2 regions of the Paenibacillus sp. FSL W8-1187 genome follow, and region 2 is predicted to be linked to the other one. Evidence: riboswitches for the same ligand, from Rfam matches in the RefSeq annotation. Region 2 holds a riboswitch; the other holds the start of a gene.
The links. A riboswitch is a leader RNA that binds a small molecule or an ion and turns the genes downstream of it on or off. The one in region 2 is predicted to bind cobalamin.
Positions count from the first base shown of each region.

Region 1 (15,152 bases), 1.5 Mb from region 2:
GCTTGACAGATTATGCAAAGGTTTGCATAATGAGGGGGACATCTAAGTGCAAGCGCTTGCATAAAGGGGGCGTCGAGCCTCGAAGCGCGACAATCCGGATGGAAGGAGGGGCTCGGGAAGGGGGAAGGCGCATGGCTTTCCTTTTATGAAAGCGTTTTCCAATAAAGGCGGCGCATGCCGCTGCCTCATTTCAGAATGCAAAGGAGAATGGTTGATGTTCAACAAGCTTAGATCCCGCTGGGGAATCGCCCTGGCCGGAGCGCTGCTGCTCCAGACGATCGCCGGAGCGGGGCTCGCGCCGGGAAGTCCCTCTGGACTCGCCGCCGGGACGGCTGCTGCGGCGGCACAGGAGTACGGCTTGCCGGCGGACGCCAAGGACGGCGTCATTTTCCATGCCTGGAACTGGTCGTTCGACAACATCAAGGCGCAGCTCCCGGCGATCGCGGCCGCGGGCTTCAAGTCGATCCAGACGTCGCCGATCCAGGGAAACAAGGAGCCGCTCAAGGAAGGCAGCCAGTGGTGGGTGCTGTACCAGCCGACGAACTTCGCGATCGGCAACGCCCAGCTCGGCAATCGCGAGCAGTTCCGCCAGCTGTGCGCGGAGGCGGAGAAGTACGGCATCGACATCATCGTCGACGTCGTCGCCAACCATACGGGCAATGCCGGCGGCGGCAGCCTGACGTACACGCCGGCGACGAACGTCGATCCGGATATCCGGAACAACACCTCGTATTGGCATGAGGCGCGCGGCGTCGACAACTGGAACGACCGCTGGCAGGTGACGCAATGGGGCATCGGCCTGCCGGACCTGAATACCGGCAGCCAAGGGCTGCAGGACAAGGTGATCGCGTTCCTGAACGATGCCGTGGCGCTCGGCGCGGACGGATTCCGCTTCGATGCCGCCAAGCATATCGAGCTGCCCGGCGATCCGGGAGGCTCGAACTTCTGGCCGCGAGTGCTCGGCTCGCTGAGCAGCCGGCAGGAGCTGTTCGTCTACGGCGAGGTGCTGCAGGGCGGGGCGGACAATTTTGCCGGCTATGCGGACTACATGAGCCTGACGGCTTCGAGCTATGGACATGAGGTGCGGCGGGCAGTCGGCTTCGGCGGCAGTCCGAACGTGGCGCTCGCCCAGCCGTTCCAGGCCGGCAGCGTGAACCCGTCCAAGCTGGTGACGTGGGTCGAGTCGCATGACACCTATGCCAACGACAGCGGCGAATCGACCGGCATGACCGACTATCAGCTGAAGATGGGCTGGGCGCTGATCGCGGCGCGGGCGCAGACAACGTCGCTGTTCTTCGACCGCCCGGCCGGCAGCGGCAAGTTCGGCAGCCCGCTCGGCCAGCCGGGACGCGGCCTCTGGCGCGACGGCGACGTGGCGGCGGTGAACAAGTTCCACAACGCGATGGCCGGCCAGGGCGAGTACCTGCGCACGCAGGGCAGCCAGACGATGCTGGTGGAGCGGGGCGCGAAGGGCGTCGTCATCGTCAATCTCGGCGGAGAGATCCGGATCGACTCGCCGACGAATCTGGCGAGCGGCACCTATGCGAACCGCGCTTCCGGCGGCGGCAGCTTCACGGTGTCCAGCGGCCGCATCACCGGCACCCTCGGCGGCGGCAAGATCGCCGTCCTGTATCAGGACGCGGCGCCAAGCCCGAGTCCGACGGCCGCGCCATCCGCGACGCCGAGTCCGAGCGCGACGCCGAATCCGACTGCGGCGCCGAGCCCGACGCCGAGCGCCACGCCGGTGCCGACGCCGACGCCGGCCGCGGGCATCGTCGTGCACTTCTACAAGCCATCCGGATGGGGAACGCCGAGCGTTTATTATTATGACGACAGCGTCAGCCCGGTCCGCACCGGTCCGGCCTGGCCGGGAACGGCGATGACGGACGAGGGAGACGGCTGGTACCGCTACGCGCTCCCTTCCTGGAGCCAGGCCAAGGTCATCTTCAGCTCCAACGGCGCTCAGCAGCCGGCGGCGCAGCAGCCGGGCTATGCCGTCTCCGGGAGAGAAGCGTGGATCAAGGACGGCGCGGTCAGCGCGGCGAAGCCGGAGCAGGGGCTGGTGCAGGTGACATTTACGATTCAGAACGCCGCGACGGTCATGGGCCAGAACGTGTTCATCGCCGGCAGCATCGCCGAGCTGGGCGGCTGGGACCCCGCGAAGGCGGTCGGACCCGGCTCGGCGGCGGCCTATCCGACCTGGACCGTCACGGCGAAGCTGCCGGCCGGGGCGAACATCGAGTTCAAGGAGATCAAAAAGGACGGATCGGGCGCTGTCGTCTGGGAAAGCGGATCGAACCGGATCTATACGGTGAGCGCGTCCAATCCGAACGTCACGTTTTCCTTTCGGCCGTGAACCATGAATGCCGCTGAAGGTTAAGCATGTGCAAAAAAAACGTCTGGCAGGGCTGGGGCGTGCGGCATCCTTTCATTATCTTTTTGGCCGCGATCTGCTACAATGGAGGCTGATTAGAGTCGCGAGCGGCTCCGGCAGCGCCGGGGCCGAGCGATCAGCCGACGGGCGCTTGCCGGAGCCGATCCACCTTCCGGAAGCTTAATAGGGAAGCCGATGCGAGTTCGGCGCGGTCCCGCCACTGTAGCGCCGAGCGGCCGCCCGCTCCACTGCGATCCGAGAGAGGAGAGCGGGAAGGAGGGCGGTCCCGCGATGAAGCGAAGCCAGGAGACCTGCCCGCCGGCGCAAGACCGGTCTTGCCCACGAGGATGGGAGGATGCCGGCCGCCGCGCGTCCGCTTCCATCCGCGAAGCCGGCCATGAGGCAGCTTTTTCGGCATCTTTCCGCCAGCGGCGGGAGGATGCTTTTTATTTTCCGGACGTCCGCGTCCGGCGGCAGGGAGATGCATGGGATGCACAGCTTCAGCGAGTGGTTGAAACGAAAGCGCAAAGCCCTCGGCGCGCTCGCCGCCGTGCTCGTCGTGGCCGGCACGGCCTGGCTGTATGCCGGCGCGGCCGGCAGCGGAGACGGCGGAGGCCGGCTGGCCGAGCGGCAGCAGGCGGAGCCGGACGGCGGGGTCGCGGCGGAGCGCCAGCCGCCGGATGCGGGAGCCGGCGGCGAGGCCGGCACGGCGGCGAGCCCGGACGGCGGCAGCGCGCAGCCGGCGGCGAGCGCCGAGCCGGGCGCTGGCGGCTCGGCGGGGCCGCAGCCGTCCGCCGGAGCGGCGGAGCCGCCGACGGGCGGCGGCACGGGCACGGCGCAGCCGTCCGCGACGCCGGCGGCAGGCGGCAGCGGCGGAGCCTCGCCGCCAGCGCCTGCGGGCAGCGCGGCAACGTCTCCGCGGCCGGCCGCCTCGCCGGCAGCGCCGCCAGCGGCGGGGGCGTCGCCGTCCGCCGCGCCGGCGAGGACGGCGCCGCCGCCCTCAGGCGCCAAGCCGGGCGGCGGCTCGGCTGCGGCCAGCCCGGCGGCGAAGCCGTCTCGGGCGGACACGGTGTCTTTGAGCGTGACGGGCCCGGCGGAGACGGGCGCGATCTTGTCCAAGCAGGCGATCGCGGTCGAGAAGGGCGACACCGTGCTGGACGTGCTCAAGAGGGCGACGCGCGCGGCGAAGGTGCAGATGGAGTACAGCGGCGAAGGGGCGGGGGCGTACGTGAGCGGCATCGGCAACGTGTACCAGTTCGATGAAGGACCGGGCAGCGGCTGGCTGTACAGCGTTGGCGGCGAGTTCCCGAGCAAGAGCGCCGGCGCGGTGAAGGTGGAGCCGGGCGACGTCATCGAGTGGCGGTACACGCTCGACTACGGCGACGATCTCGGCGCGCCGAGCGCCCAGCAGGGCGGCGGCTGATGGTTTTCGGCTTCGCCAGCCTGCATCCGCGCGTCTCTTTCGCCTACTTCGCGCTGCTGCTGCTCTGCTGCATGCTGCTGAGGCACCCGGTGCTGCTCGCGGCGACGCTGGCGGCGGCGCTGCTGCTGAACCTGTCGCTGGACGGCGGCCGCAGGCTGCGCCGGAGCCTGCCCGCGTATCTGCTGATCGCGCTGCTCGCCGCCGTCGCCAATCCGCTGTTCTCCAGCCGCGGTGAGACGATCCTGTTCTATCTGCGCGACCGTCCGGTGACGCTGGAGGCGATCGCGTACGGCGGACTGTCGGCGGCGGCGCTGCTGAGCCTGCTGCTCGTCTTCACGGCGTTCAACCTCGTGCTGGACTCCGGGCGTCTGCTGCGCCTGCTCGCGCCGGTCGCTCCGCAGACGGCGTTCGCGGTGACGGTGTCGATGCGCTTCGTGCCGCTGCTGACGCGCCGGCTCGGAGAGATCCGGTCCGTGCAGCGGGCGCTGGGCGACCTGCCGGAGGGCATGGGCCGCCGCCGCTACCTGCGCGAGGGGATGGAGACGCTGCATGCGCTCGTCGCCTGGTCGCTCGAGGAGGCGCTGCAGACCGCGCTGTCGATGCGCGCCCGCGGCTACGGCATCGGCCCGCGCAGCAGCGCCGACGTCTCGCGGCTGGACGGCCGGGACTGGGCGTTCCTATGGGTGCTGCTGCTGCTCGGCTGCAACATCATCATCGGACGCGCGTCGGGCGTCCATGCCTATGAGGCGTACCCGCGGCTCGAGCCGCTGCAGGAGACGCCGCTCGGCTGGGTGCATCTGGGCTGCTATCTGCTCTTTCTGGCGCTGCCCGTCCTCATGAACGGAAAGGAGAGGCTGCATTGGCGTCTTATCAGATCGAAGATGTAAGCTTCCGCTACGCCGGCTCGGCGGAGCCGAGGCTGGAGGACGTGCGCCTTTCCATCGGGGAAGGCGAGTTCGTGCTGCTCTGCGGGCCGTCGGGCTCGGGCAAGACGACGCTGCTGCGCCAGCTCAAGCGCGAGGCCGCGCCGGCGGGCGAGCGGACGGGCGCCATCCGCTACGCCGGCGAGCCGCTGGAGGCGCTGGACGAGCGCCGCTCCGCCGAGGAGATCGGCCTGGTGTTCCAGGATCCGGACAGCGGGATCGTCATGAGCACGGCGTGGCAGGAGCTGACGTTCGCGATGGAGAACCTCGGCTACCCGGCGGCGGCGATCCAGCGGCGGCTGGCGGAGCTCGTGCCGTTTTTCGGCATCGAGAGCTGGCTGCATCGGGATGTCGGCGAGCTGTCGGGCGGGCAAAAGCAGCTGCTCAGCCTGGCGTCGGTCATGACGCTGCGCCCGCGCGTGCTGCTGCTCGACGAGCCGACGGCGCAGCTCGATCCCGTCGCCGCGCGCGAGTTCATCGGGCTGATCGCCCGGCTGAACGAGGAGCTCGGTTTGACGGTCGTCATCTCCGAGCACCGGTACGAGGATCTGTTTCCGCTGGCGAGTCGCGTCGTGCTGCTGCGCGAGGGCCGCGTCGCGGTCGACGCGCCGCCGCGCGAGGCGGCGCTGGCGATCTGGCGCGAAGGCCGCGCCGAGTCGGCTCGCGTGCTGCCGTCGGCGGCGCGGCTTTGCCTCGGCGCGGAGCCGCTGGCGCCGTCGGCGGAGCGAGTGCCGCTGACCGTGCGCGAGGGCCGCGCCTGGCTGCGCGATGCGCTGGAGCGCCTCGGGCCGGAGCTCGGCCGCGGTCGAGGCGGCGGGCCGGCGGCGATGGCGGCCGAGCGCGCCGGCGCCGCCGCTTCGGCGGGGGCCGCCCCGAGCGGGGACTCAGCCTCCGCTGCTCCCGACGAGCCTCCGCTGCTGGAATGCCGCGACCTCGTCTTCGCCTACGCCAAGGACGAGCCGCTCGTGCTCTCGCGGCTGTCGCTGCAGGTGCGGCGCGGCGAGTGGATGGCATTGTTCGGCAGCAACGGCGCCGGCAAGTCGACGCTGCTCAAATGCATCGCCGGCGCGCTCGAGCCGCAGCGCGGCCGCATCCTGCTCGGCGGCGAGCCGCTCTCCGCCGGCAGCTCGCTGCGCAGCCTGCTGCGGCTCCGCAAAGGCTCCGGCGAGCCGCCGCAGCGCGGCCTGGCCGCGCCAGACGCGCGTCCGGCAGGGCGAAGCGGCGGGGCTGCCGGCGCCGACGCGGACGCTGCACGCGGCCCCGGCTCGCCGGACGCCAGCGCCTTGGCGGGGCGCGAGCCGTCCCGCGGCGCGGCCTCCTTGCGCCGCCGCATCGGCTACGTCGCGCAAAATCCGCTGCTTTATTTCACCCGCGATACGGTCGGCGCCCAGCTCGAGGACCGGCTGCGCCGGCTCGGGCTGGAGGAGGCCGCCTCGCCGCTGGCGGAGCTGGAAGCGCTGCTGGAGCTGGAAGGGCTGCGCGGCCGGCATCCGTACGACATCAGCGGCGGCCAGCAGCAGAAGCTGGCGCTGCTGCTCGTGCTGCTTGGCGAGCCTGAGCTGCTGCTGCTCGACGAGCCGACCAAAGGGCTCGATCCCGAGTCCAAGCATCGTCTCGCCGGTCTGCTCGGCCGCATCCGGGAGCGCGGCACGACGCTGCTCATGGTCAGCCATGACGTCGAGTTCGCCGCCGCCCATGCCGACCGCTGCGGGCTGCTGTTCGACGGGCGCATGGCGGGACTGCAGCCGACGCGCGCGTTCATGAGCGACAACTACTACTACACGACGTCGGTCCGGCGCGTCGCCGGAGAGCTGCTGCCGGAGCTGCTGACGCTGAAGGATCTCGGCCATGCCTAAGCGCTCCGCGGAAAGAAGCTCGTCGCTGCACAGCTCCGGCATGGGCGGAGTCTACGCGCTCTGCCTGCTCGGCGCGCTGGCGCTCATGGGGCTGGCGATGTGGCGGCGAGAGCTGTATTTGCCGCTCAGCCTGGCGATGATCGCGCTGGCGATGCTGCCGTTCTTCATCCGCTTCGAGCGGAGGAAGCTGCGGGCGGAGGAGCTGCTGCTCGTCGCCATGCTCGGCGCGATCGCGGCGGTGAGCCGCATCCCGTTCGTCGCGCTGCCGAGCGTGCAGCCGGTATCGTTCATCGTCATCATGGCGGCGCTCGTGTTCGGAGCCGAGTCCGGCTTTCTCGTCGGCGCGATCGCCGCGATCGTCTCCAATCTGTTCCTCGGCCAAGGCCCGTGGACGCCGTGGCAGATGTTCAGCTGGGGCATGATCGGCTTCACCGCCGGGCTGCTGCGCCATACCCGACTCATGGGCAGCGCGTGGGGCAGGGCGGCGTTCGGCTTCGCCTGGGGCTTCCTGTTCGGCTGGGTCATGAACCTGTGGGGGCTGCTCGGCTTCATCGGCGACCTGAGCTGGCCGGCGATCGCCGCCTCGTATGCGGCGAGCTTTCCGTTCGACCTGGCGCATGCGCTCAGCAACGTCTTTTTCCTGATGCTGTTCTCCGGCATCTGGCTGAGGATTCTTGGCCGCGCCAAGCGCAAATACGGGCTGCTCGATCCGTAGCGGCAGGCCGCAGGCACGCTGCAGACTTGGGCCGCATGCCGCATCAATCCCCTAATCAGGACCGAAAACGGCCCTGGACGAGCCGCCCTGCGCGCATCGCTTTTCCGCCGCGAGCGCAAGCGCAACCGTAAAAAACCGTTTCCGGCCGCGAGTGGCGGGGAAACGGTTTTTCGGCGTTCCAGGCGCGGCCGAGCCGCCGAAGCATGGGCTCAGCGCTAGAGCTTATACCCGAGCGAATCCAGCAGCCAGTTCAGCGAGATGATCGCGACGGCCAGATGAAGCAGCAGCACCAGCCAATCCTTGCGGGACATCTTCAAGTCCTGGACGAAGCTGTAGACGGCCCAGACGAGCAGCACCAGATAGGAGAGCTGAAGCAGGATGGTCGGCATTCGTCATTTCCCCTCTCGGCAAGTTGTGGAAGCGGACTTGCTGGTATAGCATATGTGGAGACGACGAGCGATAGGACGAAGGAGGAAAGAAAATGTGAAAGCGCTTGCGATCGGCATCGCCGGAGGAACCGGCAGCGGCAAGACGACGCTGGCCCGCTGGCTGCAGGAGCAGCTGTCGGGCTCCGGCCGGAGCCTCGAGGTCCTGCAAATGGACCGCTTCTACAAGCCGGTCCGCCCGCTCGGCAAGGGTCCTTTTTCCGATGCGGCCTACGAAGACTTCAACACGCCCGAGGCGGTCGACTGGGGAGCGGTGTCCGCCCGTCTCGACGAGGCGCTGGAGAAGAGGGACGCCGTCATCGTAGAAGGCTTCCTCGCCTTTCACGACGAGCGGCTGCGGGAGCGATTCGACCTGCGGGTATTCGTCGACTGTCCGTCGGACGAGCGGCTCGCCCGCCGTCTGGCCAAGTTCAAGCCCGGGCGCTACAGCCAGGAGCAGCTCATCCGGGAGTATCTCGACCTCGTCCGTCACCGTCACGACCTCTATGTCGAGCCGACCCGCTGGCATGCCGATCTCGTGCTGAACGGCTCGGCTTCCGGCGGACGGGGAGCGGCGGTGCTGCTGGAGTGGATGGAGGAGGAGCTGCGGAGGCGGCCGACGAATTCCACCAGAACGAAGGTGGAGTAGCGATGATTCCGCGATGGTGCCGCCATGCCGGCTTCCATGTGACCACCACGAAAAGGAGGGCATCTTCATGGAAAAGAAATGGATCCACGCTCCGTCCGCTTGCGGGACGGAAATCCGCTGCCGCCTGGTCCGGCAGGAAGGCGGAGGCAGCCGCTCGTTGGCCGTCCTGTTTCCCGGCCGCGGCTACTCCTGCGACATGCCGGTGCTTTATTATGCCGGGAAGTCGGCGATGGAGGCGGGCTACGACCTCTTGAACCTGGAATACGGCTACCAGGCGGCGCGCCGGGAGCCGAAATCATTCGAGGAAATGACGGCAGCCGCGAGCGCCGACTGCGCGGAGGTGCTGCGGCCGCTGCTGGAGCGGTATGACCGCCTCGCCTTCATCGGCAAAAGCATCGGCACCGTCGTCTCCGGCCTGACGCTGGAGGCGCTGAAGGAGGAGGGCAAAGAAAAGGAAATCCGCCATCTCTTCCTCACTCCGCTCGCCCAGACGATCCCGTTCATGCTGCAGTATGGCGGACTTGCCGTAGCCGGCACGAACGATCCGGCCTTCGGCCCGGAAGAGCTGCGCCGCATCGAGGCGGCCGAAGGAATCGAGCTGCTGCAGCCCGAGGGAGCCGACCACGCGCTCGAGACCGGCGAGGCCGGACAGTCGCTGGACATGCTGCGCATGGTCTTGGCCGGGATGGAGTCATGGCTGCGTCGAGGCGCGGCGGGAAGCGGGGAGCGAGCGTGAGGCGGAGAAGGCACAGAAGCGGCGATGCGCAGGCCGTAGTCGAGCTGCACGCCGAGCTGTACGGACGGGAGCGGGGCTACGACGACTCGTTCCGAGCGTTCGTCGAAGACAGCGTGAACGGATTGGTCGGCCGGGACGATCCTCGGGAGGCGTTATGGATTGTGGAGTCCGGAGACCGCCATCTCGGGTCGATCTGCCTCAAGAAAGCGGACGAGTCGACCGCTCAGCTGGGCCTTTTTCTCCTTCATCCGGATGCGAGAGGCACAGGGCAGGGAAGGCGGCTGCTGGAGGAGGCGCTTCGTTTCGGCGTGGAGCAGGGGTATCGCAGCGTCATGCTGTGGACGAATTCGGAGCTCGTGCAAGCCCGATCCTTGTATGCCTCCTTCGGCTTCGAGCGGGTCGAGGAGCGGGTGGCGTTCCTGTCCGGTCGGGAGATGACGGAGGAAAGATGGGAGCGGAGCCTCGAAGCGCCGATCGGGGGCGATTCCGCGTTCAAGCCGACCGCCAGTCCCGATCCGTCCCCGGCCGCGGACCCGGCCGCGGAAACGGTCATGGACCCGGCTGCGGAAACATTCATCTACCTCATCCGCCATGCGGAATCGGCCTACCGCCATGGCGAGGAGCGCAGCCGCGGCTTGACCGATGCCGGCCGGGCGGAGGCGCGGCGAGTCGCGGATCGGCTGCGGTCAAGGCCGATTCGGGCCGTCTATTCCAGTCCGTACGAACGGGCGCTCCAGACGGTGCGGCCGCTGGCCGAGACGCTCGGCATCGGCGTCGTCGAGCTGGAGCCGCTGCGGGAGCGGGCGATGGCGGACGAGTCCGCCGCGCTGTCGTGGGCGGAGGTGCAGGAGGCGATGCGGCGTTCGTTCGAGCAGCCGGAGCTGGCTTTGCCGGGCGGCGAGTCGCTGCGCGAGGCGCAAAGGAGCGTCGCGGCAACAGCAGCGAGCCTGCTGCGCGCGCATCCGGGCGAGTCGATCGCCCTCGGCACGCATGGCCGGATCATGGCGGCGCTGCTCGCTCATTATGATCCGAGCTTCGGCTTCGACGCCTGGCAGTCGCTGTCGATGCCGGACGTGTACCGCCTGACGTTCCGGGACGGCCGCTTCGCCGGAATGGAGCGGATCTGGAGCGACGGCGAGGGCGAGCCGGAGCCCCGCCCATGAAGCTCTATCATTTCAGCGAGGAGAGCGGCATCGGCGCGTTCCGCCCGCGGGTGAAGGCGAACCGGACCGAGCTGCCGCCGGTCGTGTGGGCGATCGACGAGGAGCGCGAGTTCACGTTCTGGGTGCCGCGCGCCTGCCCGAGGATCGTCTACTGGAGGAGCGAGGACATGGCGGCGGAGGACGAGCGGCGCTTCTTCGGCGCCACGTCCGCGCCGGCGGTCATGACGGTCGAGACCGGCTGGCTGGAGCGCATCCAGACGACGGCGCTGTACCGCTACGAGCTGCCGGCGGACGGCTTCGAGCGGTTCGACGAGATTGCCGGCTACTACATTTCCCGCATGGAAAAAATCCCGTCCTCCGTGACCCGGATGACGGGACTGCTGGAAAGGCTGGCCGCCTCCGGCATCGAGCTGCGCCTGACGCCAAGCCTGCATCCGCTGCGCGAAGCGCTGCTCGGCTCCTCCGTGACGCGCTTCGGCATCCATCAGTTCGGCAACGCCTCGCCGCCTTCTCCTTGAATGCCGCTGCCGCGGATCAGCTCGGCCAAGGCGGCAGCCGCCGGAGGCAGCGGCTCGCCGCGCCGGGTGCAGAGGGCGATGCTGTTGTGCAGCCGCACGCCCTCGACCTCGACGCGGCTCAGCTCGCCTCGCCGCACGGCGTCGCGCACGACGAGCGAGGAGACGAAGCTGGCCCCGTACCCGGCCGCGACGGCGCGGATCGACTCATGCAGGCCGTTGAACTGCAGCGAGATCGTCGGCTCGGGCACGCTGTGCGTCCGGCACAGCGCCAGCAGCCGCTCGCGGGTCGAGCTGCCCGGCTCGCGCTGCACGAACGGCTCGGCGACCATCCGCTCCAGCGGCACCGTCCGGCCGGCGTAGCGATGATCGGGAGAGACGACGAACCAGAGCTCGTCGCGAAAAAGCTCCTCCGAGCGGATGTCCGCCGGATGGACCTCGGGCAGGCCGCCGTACAGCGCCAGGTCGACCTCCACGGCGAGCAGCAGCCGCATCGCCTCGCTCGAGTTGGTCGTCCGCACGCTCAGCTCGACGTCGTCGTACCGCTGCCGGAAGCGGGCGAGCCAGGCCGGGAGCAAGTAGTTGGCCGGCAAATAGGTGGCGGCGAGCCGGATCTGGCCCAGGCTGCCTTCAGCGTAGCCGTGCGCCAGCCGCTCGATCTGCTGCTCCACGGCGAACAGCCGCCGAGCCAGCTCGTCGACCTGCCGGCCGGCGTCGGTCAGCCGGATGCCGCGTCCGTCGGGCTCCAGCAGCCGGACGCCGAGCTCGCCTTCGAGCTTGCGGATCTGCGACGTAATCGCCGGCTGGCTGATGCGCATCCGCTCGGAGGCGCGGGTGACGCTGCCGGTATCGGCGACATGGCGGAACAGGCGCAGCGCGTGCAGGTTCATTCGATGGAAGCCCCCTTTGCTTGCTCACGCCTCTCCGAAGCGCGCATCGAACTCATGGCGCAGCATGCCGTAGATGAGCTCGTCGTGCCGGCGGCCGTTCGTGAAGATCTGCTCGCGCAGCCGAGCCTCCAGCTGGAAGCCGAGCGCTTCCTGGAAGCGCATCGACGCCTCGTTGAAGGCGTACACATGGGCGGTCGCCTTTTCGTAGCGGAGCTCGTGAAAATAATACCGGAGCAGCAGGCGCACCGCCTCCGTCGCGTAGCCGCTGCGCCAATGCGGTCGGAACAGCGCGATGCCGTAGCGGAAGCTGCCGTCGCGCGGCTCGCAGTGATGCGCGTCCAGGCTGCCGACGAGCTCGCCCTCCAGCGTCTCGACCGCGAGCGAGATGTTGTCGCCTTGCGGCTCCTCCTCGGCTTTCTTTTCCGCCCAGCGGCGAGTGCCCTCCTCCGAGCGGGGGAAGTACACCGCATCCGCCGCGCGCGCTCCTTCGGAATCCAGGTCGTTGTCGTGAAAAAGCTCCCAGTCCTCCGGCTCGATCGGCCTCAGCCGAACCTTGCTTCCTTGCCAGATGTACATCGTCGCACCGTCCTCTCGCCGTAGCATTCGACTCCACGCGGTCGATTCCTGCCGCGCCCGGGCGGGCCTTTCTTGCGGCTACTGCTCCGGCTGGCGGCGGTAGATGAGCTGGACGACGCCGGAGGAGAACGTCTTCGCTTCGATCAGCTCCAGCTCCAGCCGCTGCTTCATCTCCGTGAACAGCGGCTTGCCTGCTCCGAGCGCGACCGGATGGACCGACAGCCGGTATTCGTCCACGAGCCCTTGCTCGATGAACGTGGCGATCAGGCCGGCTCCGCCGTACAGCCAGATGTCTTTCCCCGGCTTCCGCTTGAGCTCGGCGACCTTCTCGCCGACGGAGTCATGGATGTAGACGGCGCCGCGAGCGGCCTTGTTCCGGTTCGTCGAAAAAACGTACTTCTCCTTGCTGTGGACGGCCGTCCACAGCTCCTTCTCGCTCGGCGCCGCGTCGTCCGACGGGGCATGCTCTCCCCAGAGCTCGTAGCTTTTCCTTCCATACAGGATCGTGTCGATCCGATCCAGGAACGCCAGGAACTCCATGTCGGGGTCCATGATGCACCAGTCCGTCTCCCCTTGCTTGCCTTCGATGAATCCGTCCAGCGTCACGGCCAGATCGAGAATGATGTTGCGTCCCATGGGCTCAGCTCCTTTTTGGATTGAGCTTGATCATAAGCGAGGAATAGGACATCTTTCGGCTTATTCCAGCCTGCTTTATTCATTACTTTCAATTATGGATCTCTTCTAATCTTATATTATACTTATCGATTGCGTTCGCATACCCTAGAGACATGAAGCCGGCTTCAACTCGGAGTCAAGGGAGAGGGCATGCATGAAACGAATCTGGAAGGATGTCGACCGTTACCTGGAGGAAAGGCTGTGCGGAAGCGAGCCGGAGGCCGAGGCGCTGGACGCGGCGCTGCTGGCGAACCGCGAGGCGGGACTGCCGGCGATCGACGTCTCCCGCAGCCAAGGCAAGCTGCTGCAGCTGCTCGCGCGTTTGAGCGGGGCGCGGCGCGTGCTGGAAATCGGCACGCTCGGCGGCTACAGCACGATCTGGCTGGCGGGAGCGCTGCCGGCGGACGGACGGCTGATTACGCTCGAGCTGGAGGCGGAGCATGCCGAGCTCGCCCGCGGCAACCTGCGCCGCGCCGGGCTGGAGCGGCTCGTCGAGGTGCGGCAAGGAGCGGCGCTGGACAGCCTCGACGAGCTGATTGCCGATGGGGAAGAGCCGTTCGACTTTATTTTCATCGACGCCGACAAGCCGAACAATCCCGTCTATCTGGAGCGGGCGCTGAGGCTGTCCCGTCCGGGAACCGTCATCATCGCCGACAATATCGTGCGAGGCGGGGAGGTCGTCGACGGCAAGAGCACGGATCCCCGCGTGCAGGGCATCCGCAAGTTCCTGGAGCAGCTGGGCGCGGATCGCCGGCTGTCGGCCGCGGCCTTGCAGACGGTAGGCGGCAAAGGCTACGACGGCTTTGCGGTGGCGATCGTGAACGGGCTGGAGCAGGACAGGAGCCTTCTCGACGCATGAAGCGGCGGGGCGGCTCGCGTGGGCGGCAGCGGGAAGTCGAAGCGTCCGCTCGGACGTCCGGGCGACGGACGCACGGCGACGACCGTTAGCGGCGTCAATGTATCGGTGCGTTGACTGTTCATGGCGCGAATGGCGGGTCGTTCTTCCTGTTCGCTCGCAACATCCATGCCCCCTTCACCCGATCCCGCCGCAAGATTCTCCAATGCCTCGCCGGATGGTACAATGAACAACGTTGAAATCGTTCATTTAAGGGGCTGGGAAAGGCATGAACAAGCACTATGAGCAAGTCAAGGAGTTCCATGCGGCGTTCGGAGCGCCGGTGGCGGCAGCGCCGTCGATGGCTGCCCGGGGCGAAGGAGACGCTGTAGCCCAAGCGGCTGCGGCGACTGAAGAGCTGGCGGGGCGAATGAAGGCCGCCTCCTTGCGCGGCGAAGGCGGCAGAGCGCTGGCGCGGGCGTCCTGGATGGCCGAGGAGCTGGCTGAATTCCTTGCCGCCGAGACAGTCGAGGATCAGGCGGACGCGCTGATCGACCTGATGTACTTCGCGCTCGGCACCTTCGTCGAGATGGGCGTGGAGCCGCAGCGGCTGTTCGAGATCGTGCATGGAGCCAATATGGCCAAGCTCGGTCCGGACGGCAAGCCGATCTACAACGAGCAGGGCAAGGTCGCCAAGCCGGCGGGCTGGCAGGCGCCCGAGCCGCAGCTGATCGCCGAGATCGAGCGCCAGCGCGAGCGTGCGGGCTCGGTTGGCTGAAGCGGGAGGATAGGTGAGGACGCCAAAAAGCGGAGCCGGCAGCGGCTCCGCTTTTTGGCGTTCCCGCCCGCCGAGGGACTGCGGGAGATGGGCGGTGCGCCCCATCCTTGGAAATTCATCCTGACCCTAATGATACCTGGAAGCGCTATTCGGCGTTTTAGAAGGCTTTTTCGCAGCCAACGATACGGAGGAGCGCTATTTTGTCGAAAAAGCGGATTTGGGAGCGAATTTCGCAGCAATAAGGTCTGTCCGTATCGTTACCATTCCATTCGGCGCAAATCGGACGGAATAAGGTCTGTGAGTATCATTAGCTTGCGGAGCAGGCGTACGGAAACGACCGCCTCGCTCGTCGCGATAGGCAGGTCCGGCGGCACGGCGGGGCCAGCGGCAGGTCCAGCGGCGAGCCTGGTCGGGCCAGCAGTAGGTCTGGCCAGCGGCAGGTCCGGCGGCGAGCCTGGTCGGGCCAGCAGCGGGTCCAGCGGCGGGTCGTCCGCAGCCTTTGCGCCGGTCCGGAGAAGCGGATCGCCTTTGCCTAGAGGCCCATCGCCGCGAACGCCTCGGCGGCGGCTTCGAGCGTGCGGGCGATGTCCTCGTCCGTATGGGCGGTCGTCAGGAACCA
Region 1 covers NZ_CP150181.1:4,848,783-4,863,934, reverse strand. The annotation lists gene NYE40_RS21055 (carbohydrate-binding module family 20 domain-containing protein) at 215-2,356, shown strand; cobalamin riboswitch at 2,519-2,692, shown strand; gene NYE40_RS21050 (DUF4430 domain-containing protein) at 2,865-3,797, shown strand; gene NYE40_RS21045 (energy-coupling factor transporter transmembrane component T) at 3,797-4,684, shown strand; gene NYE40_RS21040 (ATP-binding cassette domain-containing protein) at 4,657-6,576, shown strand; gene NYE40_RS21035 (ECF transporter S component) at 6,662-7,291, shown strand; gene NYE40_RS21030 (hypothetical protein) at 7,507-7,680, opposite strand; gene NYE40_RS21025 (AAA family ATPase) at 7,775-8,365, shown strand; gene NYE40_RS21020 (alpha/beta hydrolase) at 8,433-9,101, shown strand; gene NYE40_RS21015 (GNAT family N-acetyltransferase) at 9,098-10,264, shown strand; gene NYE40_RS21010 (DUF6886 family protein) at 10,261-10,782, shown strand; gene NYE40_RS21005 (LysR substrate-binding domain-containing protein) at 10,749-11,669, opposite strand; gene NYE40_RS21000 (GNAT family N-acetyltransferase) at 11,694-12,245, opposite strand; gene NYE40_RS20995 (dihydrofolate reductase family protein) at 12,324-12,881, opposite strand; gene NYE40_RS20990 (O-methyltransferase) at 13,075-13,779, shown strand; gene NYE40_RS20985 (hypothetical protein) at 14,045-14,533, shown strand; gene NYE40_RS20980 (glutamate-1-semialdehyde 2,1-aminomutase) at 15,066-15,152, opposite strand, start outside.
Region 1: it holds a riboswitch for cobalamin, as region 2 does, so the genes downstream of both, NYE40_RS21050 (DUF4430 domain-containing protein) here and NYE40_RS02855 (S-layer homology domain-containing protein) in region 2, are expected to answer to the same signal.

Region 2 (15,152 bases):
TGGCCGGCGTACGAGGCGGAGCGCCGCGCGGTCATGCTGCTCGACGCCGACAGCCGCGTCGAGCTCGATCCGGAGCCGGACAAGCGGGCGCGGCTGACGGGACGGAGCTAGGCAGAGCCCGATCCATAACATTCCGAAGGGACGCGAAAGCGTCCTTTTTCAATTTCTAGCGATCCGCACCAGCTTTCCATTCTCCAGGCGGAACACGCCGTCTCCCTCCGTCCGCTCCAGCCGCCCCCCGCGGAAATAAAGCCCGCACTCCTCGTCGACGCCGTAATGCTCGACGCCATCCGGATACCGGGCCGCGACGGCGCGCAGATGCTCCTCCTCCCGCCACTGCGAGAAATGGACGGCGATCGTCATGCCGCGAATCAGGCCGAGCCCGGCCCGGTCCTGCAGGACGGCCGCCTCGTTGTCCTTGGGCGAGATCAGGCAGCGCTCGGGGCTGATGAGCGCCCCCGCGGAAAAGCCCGCCACCGGCACGCCGCTCTCCGCCCGCTCCCGTACGGCCTGCGCGATCGCCGTATCGACGATGCAATCGGCATAACGGCTCGTATCTCCCCCGCCGATGACGATGCCTGTGCTTGAGCGCACCGATTCGACCGCCACTGCGACGGACACGGTCGGCAGCGGCACATAACGGAACCTCTTCAAGCCCTTGGCCTCCAGCTCTCCGATATATCGGGGCATGTAATCGAGCCAGCCCGGCCGATCCAGGCAAAGGAGGCTGATTTTAGCCTCCGCGCCCCCCGCAAGCTCCGCGAACAGGCCGGCCAGGCCCGGCGTGAACGGAGGCCCGCCTCCGAATAAAAACAAATGCTTGTCCATGCCTGCTCCCCCTCCAAATCGTGATGGAAAACTCGCCCGCACCGTCAGTACACGTACCGCTCCAGCAGCTCATTGCGGAACTTGCGCTCCGGGTCCTGCCGCAGCAGCAGCCGCTGGAAATCGGGCAGCCGCTCGTACTGCTCCCGCACCTCCGCGGGCGGCATCGCGAACAGCTTGGCCCAGTGCGGCCGGGCGCCGAACGGGCGCAGCGCCGCCTCGAGCTCGGGCAGCAGCCGGGCGACCGGCTCGCCGAGCGGCTTCCAGGTGAAGTGGATGCCGACGGAATCGCGGCCGTGGCAAGGGCTCATCCACAGGCGGTCCGCCGCGATCGTGCGCACCTCCGAGATGAACAGCAGCGGTGCGATCCGCTCGCGCAGGCGGCCAAGCGCCTGCAGCGCCTCCAGCGCCCGCTCCCGGGGCACGAAATACTCCGTCTGCAGCTCCTCGCCCGCGCTCGGGGTGAAGTCCATGCGAAAATGCGGCAGCCGCTCATGCCAAGGACCGACGGCGCCGAGCTGGCCGCTGCACACCTCGCCCGAGTGGCCCGGCACCGGATGGCGCGGCCCGCCCGCCGGCGCCGCGCCGTGGAAAGGCTCGGCCGGATCGAGCGTCTCGGAATCGCCGACGCGATGCTTGATCCACACCTGGTTGATCGCGGAGGAGGTCCAGTCGGTGAACAGGCTGACGCTGTACGCCGCGGAGAGGATCTCGTCGAAGGCCGCCTCCAGCCGCTCGGCCGGCAGGTCCTCGTACACGCGCTGGCTCATCTCGAACGCGGGCACGACGTCGAGCGTCAGGCGGGCGACGACGCCGAGGCCGCCGAGACCGACGACGGCGCCCTCGAGCTCGGCGTCCTCCCGCGTCAGCCGCCGCAGCGAGCCGTCGGCCGCGATCAGCTCCAGCCCGCGCACCGCCGTCGCCAGATTGCCGTGCCGCACCCCCGAGCCATGCGTCGCCGTGGCGACCGCCCCAGCCACGGAGATATGCGGCAGCGAGGCCAGATTATGCAGCGCGAAGCCCGCGGCATCGAGCTGGCGCGCCAGATCGCCGTAGCGGATGCCGCCCTCGACCGTCACCGTCCGGCGCTCGGCGTCAAGCGACACGAGCCGGTTCAGCTTTTCCATGGAGATCAGGCTGCCGGCCGTATCGGCGATGCCGTTGAACGAATGCCGGGAGCCGAGCGCCTTCACCCTCGGACTGCGGGCGACCATGTCCCGCGCCTCCTCCACGCTCTCCGGCACGAGCAGCTCCGCCGCCCCGTATGTATAGTTTCCTGCCCAGTTCCGCTCTTCTGCCATTGCTTCCTCCACGTCCTCTCGGTTGAGTCCTGCTGATCGGTACTACTTCGGCTCTCTTCGACGGAATCCCTACCGGCCCCCGAAAAGAGCGCCGCGCCTGCGGGCTCTGCCGGAGCCGATTTCGCAGATTTGTATAGAAAACCCTCGTTTGTACACGAATGAAATGTCGCGATCGTGCACAGATCAACGATCCGATCACTGTTGAAGTCATATCGCACAAGCTATAATGAAGGTCATTCCGGCATCGAGTCGCGGGAAACAGCAAGGGGGGTCCGCTATGCGATTAAATCGAATCCGACGGAGCGATCAGCTTTACGTCAAGCTGCTGATCGGCATCACGCTGTGCATCGTGGTCGCGATCTTCGTCAGCTCTTCCATTTATTATTTCACGTTTGCCCGTATTCTGCAGAACGACGCGTTCGAGTCCAACCTCGCGAACTTGCGCGATACGAGCAGGACCGTCGCCAAGACGACGGACAACGCGCAGACGCTCGCCTTCCAGATCTATCGCAACAGCGCCATCTCCAAGCTGCTCTACTACAGCAATCCCAATCCTTTCGACACGCAGGCGGCGATGATCGATCTGAGCAACTATTTGACGACCATGCCGTTCATCCATTCGATCTACGTCTACAATCCGGCCTCCGGCCTCTACTACATCACGAGCCAGAACGGACAGAAAGGAATCGTGCCGGAGCATCTGCTCAAGGACAAGAGCATCGCTCCGATCCTGAAAAACTACGAGGACTACCAGCCGTTCGCTCCGGTGCCGCGGATCATCGCGACCAGCGACCGCAGCGAGGAGGAGACCAGCGTCTACTCCTATCTGTGCTATGACGCGATCGGAACGAGCCAGACGATCAACTCGGCCGTCATCGTCAACATATCCGCCTCCTGGATCAATCAGGAGCTCGGCCAGCATCTGTCCGGCAACGACCAGACGCTCTATATCGACGACCACGGCAAGGTGCTGTCGGCTCGCGACCTGAGGCCGGTCCCGCTCGGCGACTCGGATCGGACCTTGATCGGACAGCTGGTGGAAAAGGAAGAGCTCGGCTACCGCGTCGCCGACTTCGGAGGCGAAAAATCGCTCGTCACCTATACCGCGCCGGATGCGTTCAACTGGCAATACGTCCGGATCACACCCTACAGCGAGATCACGAAAAAGCTGAGCGGCATCCGCTGGAAGACGCTGCTCATCGCCTGCATCGTGCTTGCCGTCGGCATCTGCCTCGCCTGGCTCGTCTCCAAGTTCCTCTACGTCCCGATCGACAAGATCAGGAACCAGATGAAGGATCTGGAGTCGGAGAAGCGCAACAGCAGCTATACGCTCCGGCAAAATACGATGCGCAAGCTCATCCAGATCCAGGAGTTCAACGCCGACCTGCAGGCGGAGAAGCTGAAGAAAATGGGCATCTCCTTCGATTTCACCAAGCCTTACCGTCTCGCCTATTTGCGGATCGACCGCTTCGATCAGCTGAAGGAGATGAATCCGAACGATCTGCTGACGTACAAGTTCGCCATCATGAATATCGCCACCGAAATCTGCTCCAGGCAGTATATCGTGGACTCCATCGACTTGGACGAGGACAGCATGCTGATGCTGATCAATACGTTCGAGGACCAGCCCTTCGACTGGAGCGAGCATGTGCTCATGCTCAAGGACATCCAGAACGCCTGCATGGAGTATATCCGAATCGGGCTTACGATCGCCTTGACGCCGGTATCCAGCAACCCGCATGAGCTCCACGATCGGTTCAAGCTGGCCAAAGAGGCTTCCAACCAGCGCTTCTTCGTCGGAAGAGGAGCGATCATCGAGGCCGACCCGATTCAATCGGAGGCGAAATACTGTTTCCCGATCGGCAAAGAGAAGCGGATGATCGAAGCGCTGGCGGGAGGCAAGACCGAGGAAGCGAAAGCGCTGTTCGACGCCATCATGCAGGAGACGGTGCCCTACTCGTTCCCGGTCGCGCACTCCGCGGCGACGCATCTGTCCGTCACGCTCGACAACATGCTCATGGAGATCGAGCGGAACGGCTCGCTTCCGCTCGGTCTCGGCGAGCTCGTCATTCCGCGCATCGAACGCTACGAGACGCTGGAGGAGATGACGGAGGCGTTCCATCGGTTCTTCGACCAGCTGAAGACGAAGCTCGTGGAGAAGCGCAGCAGCAAGCAGGACGACCTCATCCGCAAAATCAACGACATCATCCAGAGCCGGTTCCATGAGCCGAACCTGAGCCTCAACTATGTGGCCGAGGAGCTGAAGATGTCGACCTACCATATCAGCCGCGTCTACCGCCAGCAGACGATGTCCACCATCGTCGACACGATCAATGCAGTCCGCATCGAAAAGGCAAAAGAGCTGCTGCTGGCGACGGAGCTGTCGATTGCCGACATCTCGGAAAGGACGGGCTATACGAACAGCTCGTACTTTCACCGCATTTTCAAGAAAGGAATCGGCGTCACTCCGACGGAGTTCCGAAAATCGGGCCGCGGATCGGCCGAGTAACGACAAAGCGTCGGCAACGGATGGCAGGACCATCCGTTGCCGACGCTCTTTTTTTAATCAGGCTGGGGGAGCCGGGCGCTTCGCTCTTACTGAATGCCCTTCTCCGTCAGGTAAGCCAGCCATTGCTTCTTGTAGGAATCCTGGATCTTTTGCAGTCCGGCCTGGTTCGCCTTGCTCATGAACGTCTTGAGGCCTTCTTCCACGTTCGCCACCTGGCCTGCGAGCAGCGGCAGCAGATACTGCTTCGTGACCTGCTCCAGCGCCGCGCGTTCCGATTGATACTCGGTGTAGTCTTCCGCGAATCCGGTAAAGATGTCCGGCTTCTGAATTTTGTCCAGCTCGTCGAAAATCTTCTTCACGCCGTCGTAGCTCGGCTCGAACAGCATGTATTCCGGATTGCGCCAAGCCCAGCCGTTCATGCCCTCGCGCGGGAAGCCGTTCGTGTTGGCGTCGCCGAGCATTTTGTAGTAGCCGTCCTGGACCGTATAGTTCACGCCTTCGACGCCGTATTGAGTCAGCAGGTTGTAGCGCTTGTCGGTGACCATCTTCTCGTAGAACGCCAGCGCGCGCTCCGGATTTTTGCTGCTCTCCGGAATGGCGAAGCCGTTGTGGATCGGATGGACCGGAGTCGCGTAGCCGTTCGTCACGCCGTATGGCGTATAGCCGAGCTCCCAGTCCGGATGAAGCGATTTCATCTTTTCCATCGTCGCATTGTAGCGGGTCGGGTTGTCGCCCAAGATGGCGGCTGTCGATCCGTTGGAGATCTTGTCTTGGATCGTCTCGGTCTCGTTCAGCTCGTTTTTGGAGAAGTAGCCTTTGTCGGCCCAGCTCTTGAACCGCTTCAGATCCTCGAGATGCTCCGCCGAGCCCCAGTACGGCATGATATCAGCCGGCTTGTCGTATGCAGCGAACAGGCCGTACGGCAGCGCTCCGACATTTTTCCTCTCGATGTCCAGATACATGAGAGCGAGGCTGTTCATGATGTCCGGGCCGAACGAGACCGGCTGGAGCTTCGGCTCGTTTTGCCTGATTCCGTCGAGATAAGCCTCGAACGTATCGATGTCGACCGGCGTCGGCAGATTGTATTTCTTGCGCAGGTCCTCGCGCCAGACGAAGCCGTTCGTGACGTACTCCCTGTACGTCGCCGGCACCGTGTAGATGCTGCCGTCGATCTTGACCGCATCCCACATCTCCTGCGGGACGAACTTCTGCAAGGCCGGCGCGGCGACAGGCAGCAGCTCATCCAGCGGCTTGAACGCTTTTTTCTTGGCGTATTGCTGATACTGCGTCCAGTCCGCCGTGAAGATCAGGTCGACGTTCTGTCCGGTCGAGAGCAGCAGCTTGTATTTCTGATCCCAGTCGGTCCAGGTCGTATAGTTGAACTTGACGGTAGCGTTCAGGTCTTCCAGCGCCATCTTGTTGATCTGCTCCTCGATTTTCGGGAGATCCTTCGGAGCGTTGCCAAGCATGTAGAACTGCAGCTGGACCTTCTTGGACGTATCGATGCCGGCGGGCTCGGCTCCTGCATTCGAAGCCCCTCCATTCGCGGCGCTGCCGCTGTTCGCCGCATTGGCGGCGCCGTTGTCCGCTGCATTGCTGCCGCCGTTGTTGTTGCCGCATGCCGTGAAGATCGACATCGACATGACGGTCGTGAGCAGAAGGCCGACCGCTTTTTTTCTTTTGCTTCCCATTTGAATCCTCCCTTTTCGTCTCACTCTTTTATGTCAGCTGGATCGCTCCAGGTCTAACCTTTGACGGCTCCGATCGTCAGCCCTTTGACGAAATAGCGCTGGATGAACGGATAGAGCAGCAGGATCGGACCGGTGACGATGATCGCCATCGCCATCTTCATCGATTCGGACGGCACGCCCTCGGACAGCGTCACGCCGGCCCCCGCTCCGATGCTGTTCAGGAAGTTGGAGGTGTTGATGATGTTGTACAGGTAGAACTGCAGCTGATATTTGGCGGCGTCCGAGATGAAGAGCGCCGAGGAGAACCAATCGTTCCAGTATTGCAGCGCGAGGAAAAGTCCGATCGTCGCCAGGCCCGGAACCGACAGCGGAAGCACGATCCGGTAGTAGATGACAAAATCGTTGGCGCCGTCGATCTTCGAGGACTCGATCACCTCGTCCGGCACCGCGGAGGTGATGAAGCTTCTCATGAGGATGATGAGGAACGGCGTCATCAGGCCGGGCCAGATCAAGGCGTACAGCGAGTTCGTGAACTGCAGGTAGTTCGTGATCAGCATGTAGTAAGGAACGAGCCCGCCGCCGAACAGCGTGGTGAAGTAGATGAAAAACGCGAACACGTTCCGGTACTTGAAATCCTTCCGCTGCAGGACGTAGCCCGCCATCGTCATGAGCAGCAGGCCGATCAGCGTGCCGACTGCGGTGACGAGCGTCGTGACGCCGTAAGCCCGCAGCACGTCGTCCGGAACCTCGAAGATGATTCGGTAGCCCTCCAGCGAGAATTCCTTCGGAATGAGGCTGTACCCTTCGTTCAAAATGGACGCGTTGCTCGACAACGAGGCGGACAAGATGAGCAGGAAGGGCAGCAGGCACAAGACGCATCCTGCAAGGACGACGACATATGCGATCAGCCGAAACCATCGGGTCGAGCTGTCTTCTTTGATTTTCAAGCGGATCCCCTCCTTCTAGAACAGCGCGTAGTCTTTGTTGACTTTCCGAATGATCGCGTTGACGATCATGATGAGCGTGAAGCCGAACAGCGATTGGTAGACGCCGGCCGCGGTCGCCATGCCCATGTCGAACGTCACGCGCAGCGAGCGGTAGACGTACGTGTCGATGATGTCCGTCGTGCTGAACAGCAGGCCGTTGTTGCCGATCATTTGGTAGAAGAGGTCGAACTGGCCCTTCATGATGCTGCCGAGGGCGAACAGCAGCAGGATGACGAACGTGTTTTTCAGCATCGGCACCGTAATATGCCAGGCGCGCTGGAAGGCGTTGGCGCCGTCGATCTTGGCCGCCTCGTAGTAGTCCTCGCTGATGCCCGTGATCGACGCGAGGTAGATGACCATGCTGTAGCCGAAGTTTTTCCACAGGTAGAACAGGATGATGAAGAAGATCCATAGCTTCGGCTTGCTGTACACGTCGACCGGGTCGCTGCCGAGCTGCTGCAGCACCGTGTTCAGCACGCCTTGCTCATAGTTGAACAGATTGAAGACGATGACGCTCAGGATGACGAAGGAGACGAAGTAAGGCAGGAACAGGATCGACTGCGAGATCTTCTTGAACCACTTTCCCCTGATGTCGTTCAGCAAGATCGCGACGAAGATCGAGAGCACGTTCCCGAGAAAGATGAAGACGATATTGTAGCCGATCGTGTTGAAGGTCAGCTCGACCAGCTTGCCTGATTTCCATAGGAACTCGAAGTTTTTGAGTCCGACGAAATCCATCTTGAACAGGCTCGTATTGAAATCGAACTGCACGAAGGCGTAGTAGATGCCGATCATCGGCAAGTAGTTGTTGATCAAGAAGTAAATTAGCGTCGGCAGCAGCATGAGGAACAAAATTTTGTTCGTGTAGAGCTCATGCAGGATTCCTCTTTTCTTGAGCATGGTTTTGGACTCCCTCCTCGTTTATTTTTTATTTGGCTGGCAGGTCTCTCTCCTGGTCCCACTATAGGAGAAGGCAGGGTGAACGAGTAGTGAAAAGATCGTGCAATTCTGGAAAAACGAGCGGTTTGGAACGTGAACGATAGCGGCATTTATGAAGAATGGCCGCATTTGCCCTCCCGTCCGGCCGGCGCTCCCGGCCAAACGACAGAAAAAAGCCTGCGATTCGCTCGAATCGCAGGCTTTGGGGATCGACGATCAGGCTTACTGCGGCTTCGCGCCTCGATCGGAGACGATGCCGTTCGCAAGATAATCCTTCCATTGCTTCACATAGGATTGCTGGATTTTGGGGAGCCCGGCTTCGTTCGCGTTTGCCATGAAGATCGCCAGCCCCTCCTGGACATCCTCGATCTGGCCCGCCAGCAGCGGGTACAGGTATTGCTTCACGACCTGCTCCAGCGCCGCGCGCTCGGCCTGATAGCCGGTGTAGTCCTCCACGAACCTCGTATAGAGGTCCGGCTTCTGGATCCCGTCCAGCTCGTTGAAGATCCGCTGCACGCGTTCATAGCTGGGCTCGAACAGCATGTAGTCCGGGTTCCGCCAAGCCCAGCCGATCATGCCCTCGCGTTCGAATCCGCTCTTGTCCAGCGCGTGGTAGAAGCCGTCCTTCACCTCATAATGGACGCCTTCGATTCCGTATTGCGTCAGCCGGTTGTACCGCTCGTCCGTCACGAGCTTCTCATAAAAGGCGAGCGCCTCTTCCGGATGCTCGCTGCCCGCCGCGATAGCGAATCCGTTGTGCATCGGATGGACGGGCGTCGCGTACCCGGTCGACCGGCCGAACGGCGTGTAGCCGAGATCCCAGTCCGGATGCTGCGCCTGCATCTGGCTCAGCATCGCGTTGTAGCGCGTCGGATTGTCGCTGAGCAGCGCCGCCGCCGCCCCGCTTGCGATCTGATCCTGCATGGGGACCGGGTCGTTCAGCACGTTTTTGGAGAGATAGCCTTTATCGGCCCAGCTCTTGTATTTTTTCAAGTCTTGCAGATGGCTGGGCGTTCCCCAGTACGCCCCGATTTCATCCGGCTTGTCATACGGGGCGTACAAGCCGTACGGCATCGGCCCGACCGCCTTCCGCTCGACCTCCAGGTAGGCATGCTGGATGGAGGCATCGACGAGCGAGCCGAACGCGGCCGGCTGAATGCCGGGCTCATGCTGCCTGATCCCCTCGAGATAGGCCTCGAAGCTCGGCACGTCGACCGGCGTCGGCAGCCCGTGCTTGCGCCGCAGATCCTCGCGCCAGATGAAGCCGCCCGTGACGTACTCCTTGTAGGTCGACGGCACCGTATAGATGCGGCCGTCGATCCGCACCGCGTCCCACATCTCTTTCGGCACGAAAGCCTGCAGCTTCGGAGCGGCCAGCGGCAGCAGCTCGTCGAGCGCCATGAAGGCTCCTTGATGAGCGTACTGCTGATAGAAGGCCCAGTCCGAGGTGAAGATCAGATCGACCGCCCTGCCGGTCGAGAGCAGCAGCTTGTACTTCTGGTCCCATTCGGTCCAGGTCGTATAATGGAATTTGACCGCGACGTTCAAGTCCTCCAGCGCCATCTCGTTGATTCGTTCCTCGATTATCGGCAGGTCCTTGGGAGCGTTGCCGAGCATATAGAACTGAAGCACGACCGGGCCGGACCGGCCTTCCGTGCGGCTGGTCAAGATCGAGCTGCTTTTGCCGTCGGCATCGCCGGGGCGGGCGGAATTATTGTTGCTGCAAGCGGCGACAAGGAAGACGGCCATCGCGACCGCGACCGCGGCCGCGCTCATTCGACTGCGCCTCATCGGAATTCCCTCCTCTGCGGGTTCGGCTCGGTTCCCTGAGCCTGGAACCCCCCTTCATTTTAGTCCTTCCTGGCGCTCCCGTCATCCGGCAGCCAAGCCAGGGTTCGTTGTCATTGTAGGTTCAGGAGCGGCGGCAGGCCAGTGAACGATTGCGGGATTCATGAACAAAAGAGGGATGTTTCCTTTCGGACCTCTTGTCTTGCCGATGTTCATCCGCTATACTTGGGAAAATTCACATCACGCATGCGATGAACGGGCAAGTACCCGGCCGCAGCCGCGAGCAGAGAGCCGGGAGGGTGGGAACCGGCAGCGGCAGGCCGGCGGAAACGGACCCGCGAGCTGGCGCCCGAAGTCCGCTCCGCGCGGATGCGTAGGCGCGCCCGGACTGGCCGATACCCTGACGAGCAGCCGCGCGCTGCAGCCGGCTTCCTTCCGCCCCGATGCGGATGCGGCCGCTGCGCGCCCGGCGACAAGAGTGGCACCGCGGACCGAGCCTCCGTCTCTTTTTGAGACGGGGGCTTTTTGCCGTTTCCGCCCCCGCTCGCCCGTTCCATCGCCAAAGGAGGAACCCTGCTATGACCATGCCAGCTGCAACCCTGCTCAAGCAAGCGGCGGCCGCCCTGCTCGCTCCGCTGACCGGGGTCGGCGAAGCCGAGCTCGCCGCCCGCCTGGAATGCCCGCCGGACGAGACGCTCGGCGACCTGTCTCTCCCCTGCTTCGCCTTGGCCAAGACGCTCCGCCGCGCGCCTGCGGCGATCGCCTCCGAGCTGGCCGCCCAGGTGAACGGCCAGGAGGAAGCGCCCGCAGCGGAGGCTGCCGGCGGCGAGGCCGATCCGGCTCCTCCGATCCGCTGGCGTGCCGAAGCGGCCGGAGGCTTCCTCAACCTGCGCGCCGCTGGCCGCGGCTGGATCGAGGCGCTGCTGCGCCAGGCCGAGTCGCCGGCGCTCGGCCGGCTGGAGGACGGCGCGGGCAAGCGCGTCGTCATCGACTATTCGTCGCCCAACATCGCCAAGCCGATGAGCGTCGGCCATCTGCGCTCGACCGTCATCGGCCGCGCGCTGGCCAACCTGCACCGCACGGCCGGCTGGGACGTGCAGACGGTCAACCATCTCGGCGACTGGGGCACGCAGTTCGGCAAGCTGATCGCCGCGACGAAGCGCTGGGGCTCGCGCGAGGCGATCGAGGCCGATCCGATCGGCGAGAGCCTGCGCCTGTATGTCCGCTTCCATGAGGAGGCCGAGCGCGATCCCGCGCTCGTGGACGAAGGCCGCGCCTGGTTCCTGCGGCTCGAGCAGGGCGACGCCGAGGCGCGGGAGCTGTGGGCGTTTTTCATCCGCGAGAGCCTCAAGGAATTCCAGCGCATCTACGGCCGCCTCGGCGTCGAGTTCGACCATCTGCTCGGAGAGAGCTTCTACAACGACAAGATGGAGGCGGCGGCGCAGCGGCTGCGGGAGGCCGGGCTGCTGGAGGAAAGCGACGGCGCGCTCGTCGTGCGCCTCGACGAGCAGGGGATGCCGCCCTGCCTCGTGTTCAAGTCGGACGGCTCGACGATCTACGGCACGCGCGATCTGGCGACGGCGCTGTACCGCCGCGAGGCGATGGGCGGCGACAAGCTGCTCTATGTCGTCGGCGCCGAGCAGACGCTGCATTTCCGCCAGGTGTTCGCCGTGCTGGAGAAGCTCGATCCGACCTGGGAGCAGGTGGAGAAGGTCCATGTGCCGTTCGGCCTGATGCGCATGGAAGGCCGCAAGATGTCCACTCGCCGCGGCAAGGTCGTCTTCCTGGACGAGGTGCTGGACGAGGCCGTCCGCCGGGCGCTCGCCGTCATCGAGGCCAAGACGCCGGACCTGCCGGACAAGGAGGCGGTCGCCGAGGCGGTCGGCATCGGCGCGATCGTGTTCGGGGATCTGCGCAGCCGCCGCATGCTGGAGATCGACTTCAGCCTCGAGGAGATGGTGAGCCTCGACGGCGAGACCGGCCCTTATGTGCAATACACCTACGCCCGCGCCTGCAGCCTGCTGCGCCGCGCGGCGGAGGCCGGCACGGGCGCAGTTCCGGCTGGCGCGGACGGAGTTCCGGCTGGCGCGGACGGAGTTCCGGCTGGCGCGGACGGAGTTCCGGCTGGCGCGGACGCAGCTGCGGCCGGCTCCGGCGCAGGGACGGCGGCGCCGGGCGCGGAGGCTGGCGCGGGCACGGGCAGCGGCGCCGAGCCCGGGGATGCTTCCGGGCTGGAGGCTCTCGGCTCGCCCGCCGCGCGCGCCTGCCTGCTCAAGCTCGACGCTTACGGCGAGGCGATCCGCGGCGCGCTGCGCGAGCATGAGCCGTCCGTCCTCGCCCGCTACCTGCTGGAGCTCGCCAAGGCGTTCAACCGCTTCTACAACAGCGGCCGCATCCTCGGCGCGGACGGCGGCGGGGAGACGGCCGCCAAGCTGCGGCTGACGGCCGCCTGCGCCGCCGTGCTGAGCCACGGACTCGGACTGCTCGGCTTATCGGCCCCGTCACGAATTTAACAAATAAGTCCAATTTAACCCTTGCTTCATCTGGATAGGGATGGTAAACTTGGATTCACGAACAAGTGTACCTATCTTCCGAAGAAAGGCTGATTCCGATGAGCGAGCCCAAGCATCCTCCGATCGCGAGCGTCACCCCTACCCCCGAGCACAAGGAGGATCCCGTCCTGCTGCTGGCCCGCCAGCTGCTGCTGCTGCACCGGCGCGCCTTCCGCCGCATCTCGGAGCGGTCATGACGGAGCAGCTCACCGTCCCGCAGCTGCTGGCGATCCACATGATGCACCAGGACCGCTTCGACGTCAGCCCGGGCTTCCGCAATCCGGGCTTCCTGCTCCAGCTCGTCGACCGTCCCCTGCTGGAAGGCTTCTCCGGAGGAGGCGACCGCTCCTCGCTCATCCGCCAGGCCGCGCTTTACTGGCATGGGCTGGCGCGCGCGAGGGCGTTCCGCGACGGCAACGCCGCGCTCGCCATCCATACGATGATGACGTTCCTGCTGCTCAACGGCCAGGAGCTGCGCCTTGACGAGGATGAGCTCGTCGAGGCGGCGCTGCTGTGCAGCGAGTGGCAGATGGAGCTCGAGGACTGCGAGGCGTGGATTTCCAGCCGACTGGTCCGCCCAGCCCTCGGGGAGCCCGAGGCCCCGATTCCTTCTATGGACAAAGTATTCCCTCCGTCTTATGATAGATAGGATTCGATTTTGACTACGGTTGTACGGGTGCCTCGGTCGGCCTTCATCCGGCCAGGCTTAATAGGGAAGTCCGGTTCCAATCCGGCGCGGTCCCGCCACTGTACGAGCGCCGCAGCCCCGCATGACGCCACTGTCCGTTCGGACGGGAAGGCGCGGGGACGCGATGGCGCTCCAGCCAGGAGACCTGCCCGTACGACCTCGCAGAAGTCCTTTCGGGGGGTGGAGGACTTCTGCAGCGCTCCTTCTCGGGCGCCGCTTTTGGCTTCGCCTGCGTTCCGGCTGGGGTCCGACTCGATCGGCCTAGGCGTCTGGACCGCATGGCTTTGGCCGCTGGCGGCGCTCCCGTCCGAGGGAGCGTCGGGATTTCGTCTTTTCGCCGCCCTTTTGAGGCGGCTTTTTTGTTTTCCGGGTCCGCTGTCGCTGCGCAGCCTCCCCGCCCCTGCCCTGCAGCCGATTTGATTTTAATAGGTAGAAAGAAGGTGTTGCTGGTGAAAGCCCTGTTCAACCGCGCCGTACTGGCCGCTCTGCTGGCCGTCGCCCTGATCGTGCCGGCCGTACCGGCCGGTACCGCCTCGGCGGCTGCGGACACGTCCGCCGTCCTCCGCCAAGCCGGAGACGCGCTGCTCTCGAGCGGCATCCGCTCCGACTGGGACGCCATCGCCGCCTCCCAGGCCGGCTACGAGCTGCCGGCGTCGTATCTGTCCAAGCTGTCCGACGCCGTGCGCAAGGACGCGCCTGCGTTCCGCAACGTCACCGACTTCGAGCGCACCGCGCTCGCCGTCACCGCCGCCGGCCAGGACGCGACCGCTTATGGCGGCATCGACCTGATCGAGCGCATCACAAGCAGCGACCGCATGCTCAGCCAAGGCATCAACGGCCCGATCTACGCGCTGCTCGCGCTCGATTACGGCGAGTACGAAGTGCCGGCAGGCGCCAAGTGGTCCCGCGACAAGCTCGTCGCCGAGCTGCTCAAGGCCCAAGCCGCCGACGGCAGCTACGCCTTCGCAGGCGAGAAGGCCGGCAGCCCCGACCTGACCGGCGCCGCGCTGACCGCGCTCGCTCCGTACGTCGGCCAGCCGGAGGTCAAGCAGGCCGGCGAGCGCGCCGTCGCCTGGATCAAGTCCCAGCAGGACAAGGACGGCGGCTTCACGAGCTACGGCGAGTCGAGCAGCGAGAGCGTCGCGCAGATCGTCATCGGCCTCGCCTCCATCGGCTACGATCCGGCCGGAGCCGACTTCACCCGCGACGGCGCGAGCCTGATCGACAAGCTGCTCACGTTCCGGGGCGCCGACGGCAGCTTCTCGCATGCGCTGCCGCTCGCTCCCAACGCCTACGGCGCCTACCAGTCCGTGCAGGCGCTCGTCGCCTATGAGAAGTTCAAGGCCGGCACCGGCCGCCTGTACAGCAAGCCGGCCGCTTCCGTCTCGGTCCGCGTGGAAGGCCCGAGCTCGACGATCGGCTCCGGCGTGACGCGCGCCGTCTACGCGCTCGACGCGCTGACTCAGGTCGGCGCGGCCAAGAAGCTGGACGTCGTCGTCAAGGAGATGTCGTTCGGTAAATACGTCGACGCCATCGGCGGCATCGCCGGCGGCACGTTCGGCGGCTACGACGGCTGGATGTACGCCGTCGAGCGCCGCGGCGCCTGGATCAATCCTTCCGTCGGCATGGGCGACTTCAAGCTCAGCGCCGGCGACCGCCTCGTCGTGTTCTATGGCGACGGCACCAAGCTGATCTCCCGCATCGCGGCCGAGCCGCGCCAGCCGCGCGACGACGAGCCGTTCGCCGTTCAGGTGAGCCAGCAGGAGTGGGACTACACGGCCAATGCGTTCACCGTCACTCCGGCGGTCGGCGTCGCCGTCTCGGCCGGCTCCGTCACCGTTACGACGGACGCTTACGGCAACGCCTCGTTCCC
Region 2 covers NZ_CP150181.1:651,920-667,071, reverse strand. The annotation lists gene NYE40_RS02910 (carboxylesterase/lipase family protein) at 1-111, shown strand, start outside; gene NYE40_RS02905 (Type 1 glutamine amidotransferase-like domain-containing protein) at 160-828, opposite strand; gene NYE40_RS02900 (FAD-binding protein) at 873-2,126, opposite strand; gene NYE40_RS02895 (AraC family transcriptional regulator) at 2,404-4,635, shown strand; gene NYE40_RS02890 (extracellular solute-binding protein) at 4,722-6,326, opposite strand; gene NYE40_RS02885 (carbohydrate ABC transporter permease) at 6,380-7,273, opposite strand; gene NYE40_RS02880 (ABC transporter permease subunit) at 7,289-8,212, opposite strand; gene NYE40_RS02875 (extracellular solute-binding protein) at 8,474-10,042, opposite strand; gene argS (arginine--tRNA ligase) at 10,618-12,552, shown strand; gene NYE40_RS02865 (hypothetical protein) at 12,651-12,788, shown strand; gene NYE40_RS02860 (hypothetical protein) at 12,785-13,240, shown strand; cobalamin riboswitch at 13,249-13,447, shown strand; gene NYE40_RS02855 (S-layer homology domain-containing protein) at 13,720-15,152, shown strand, end outside.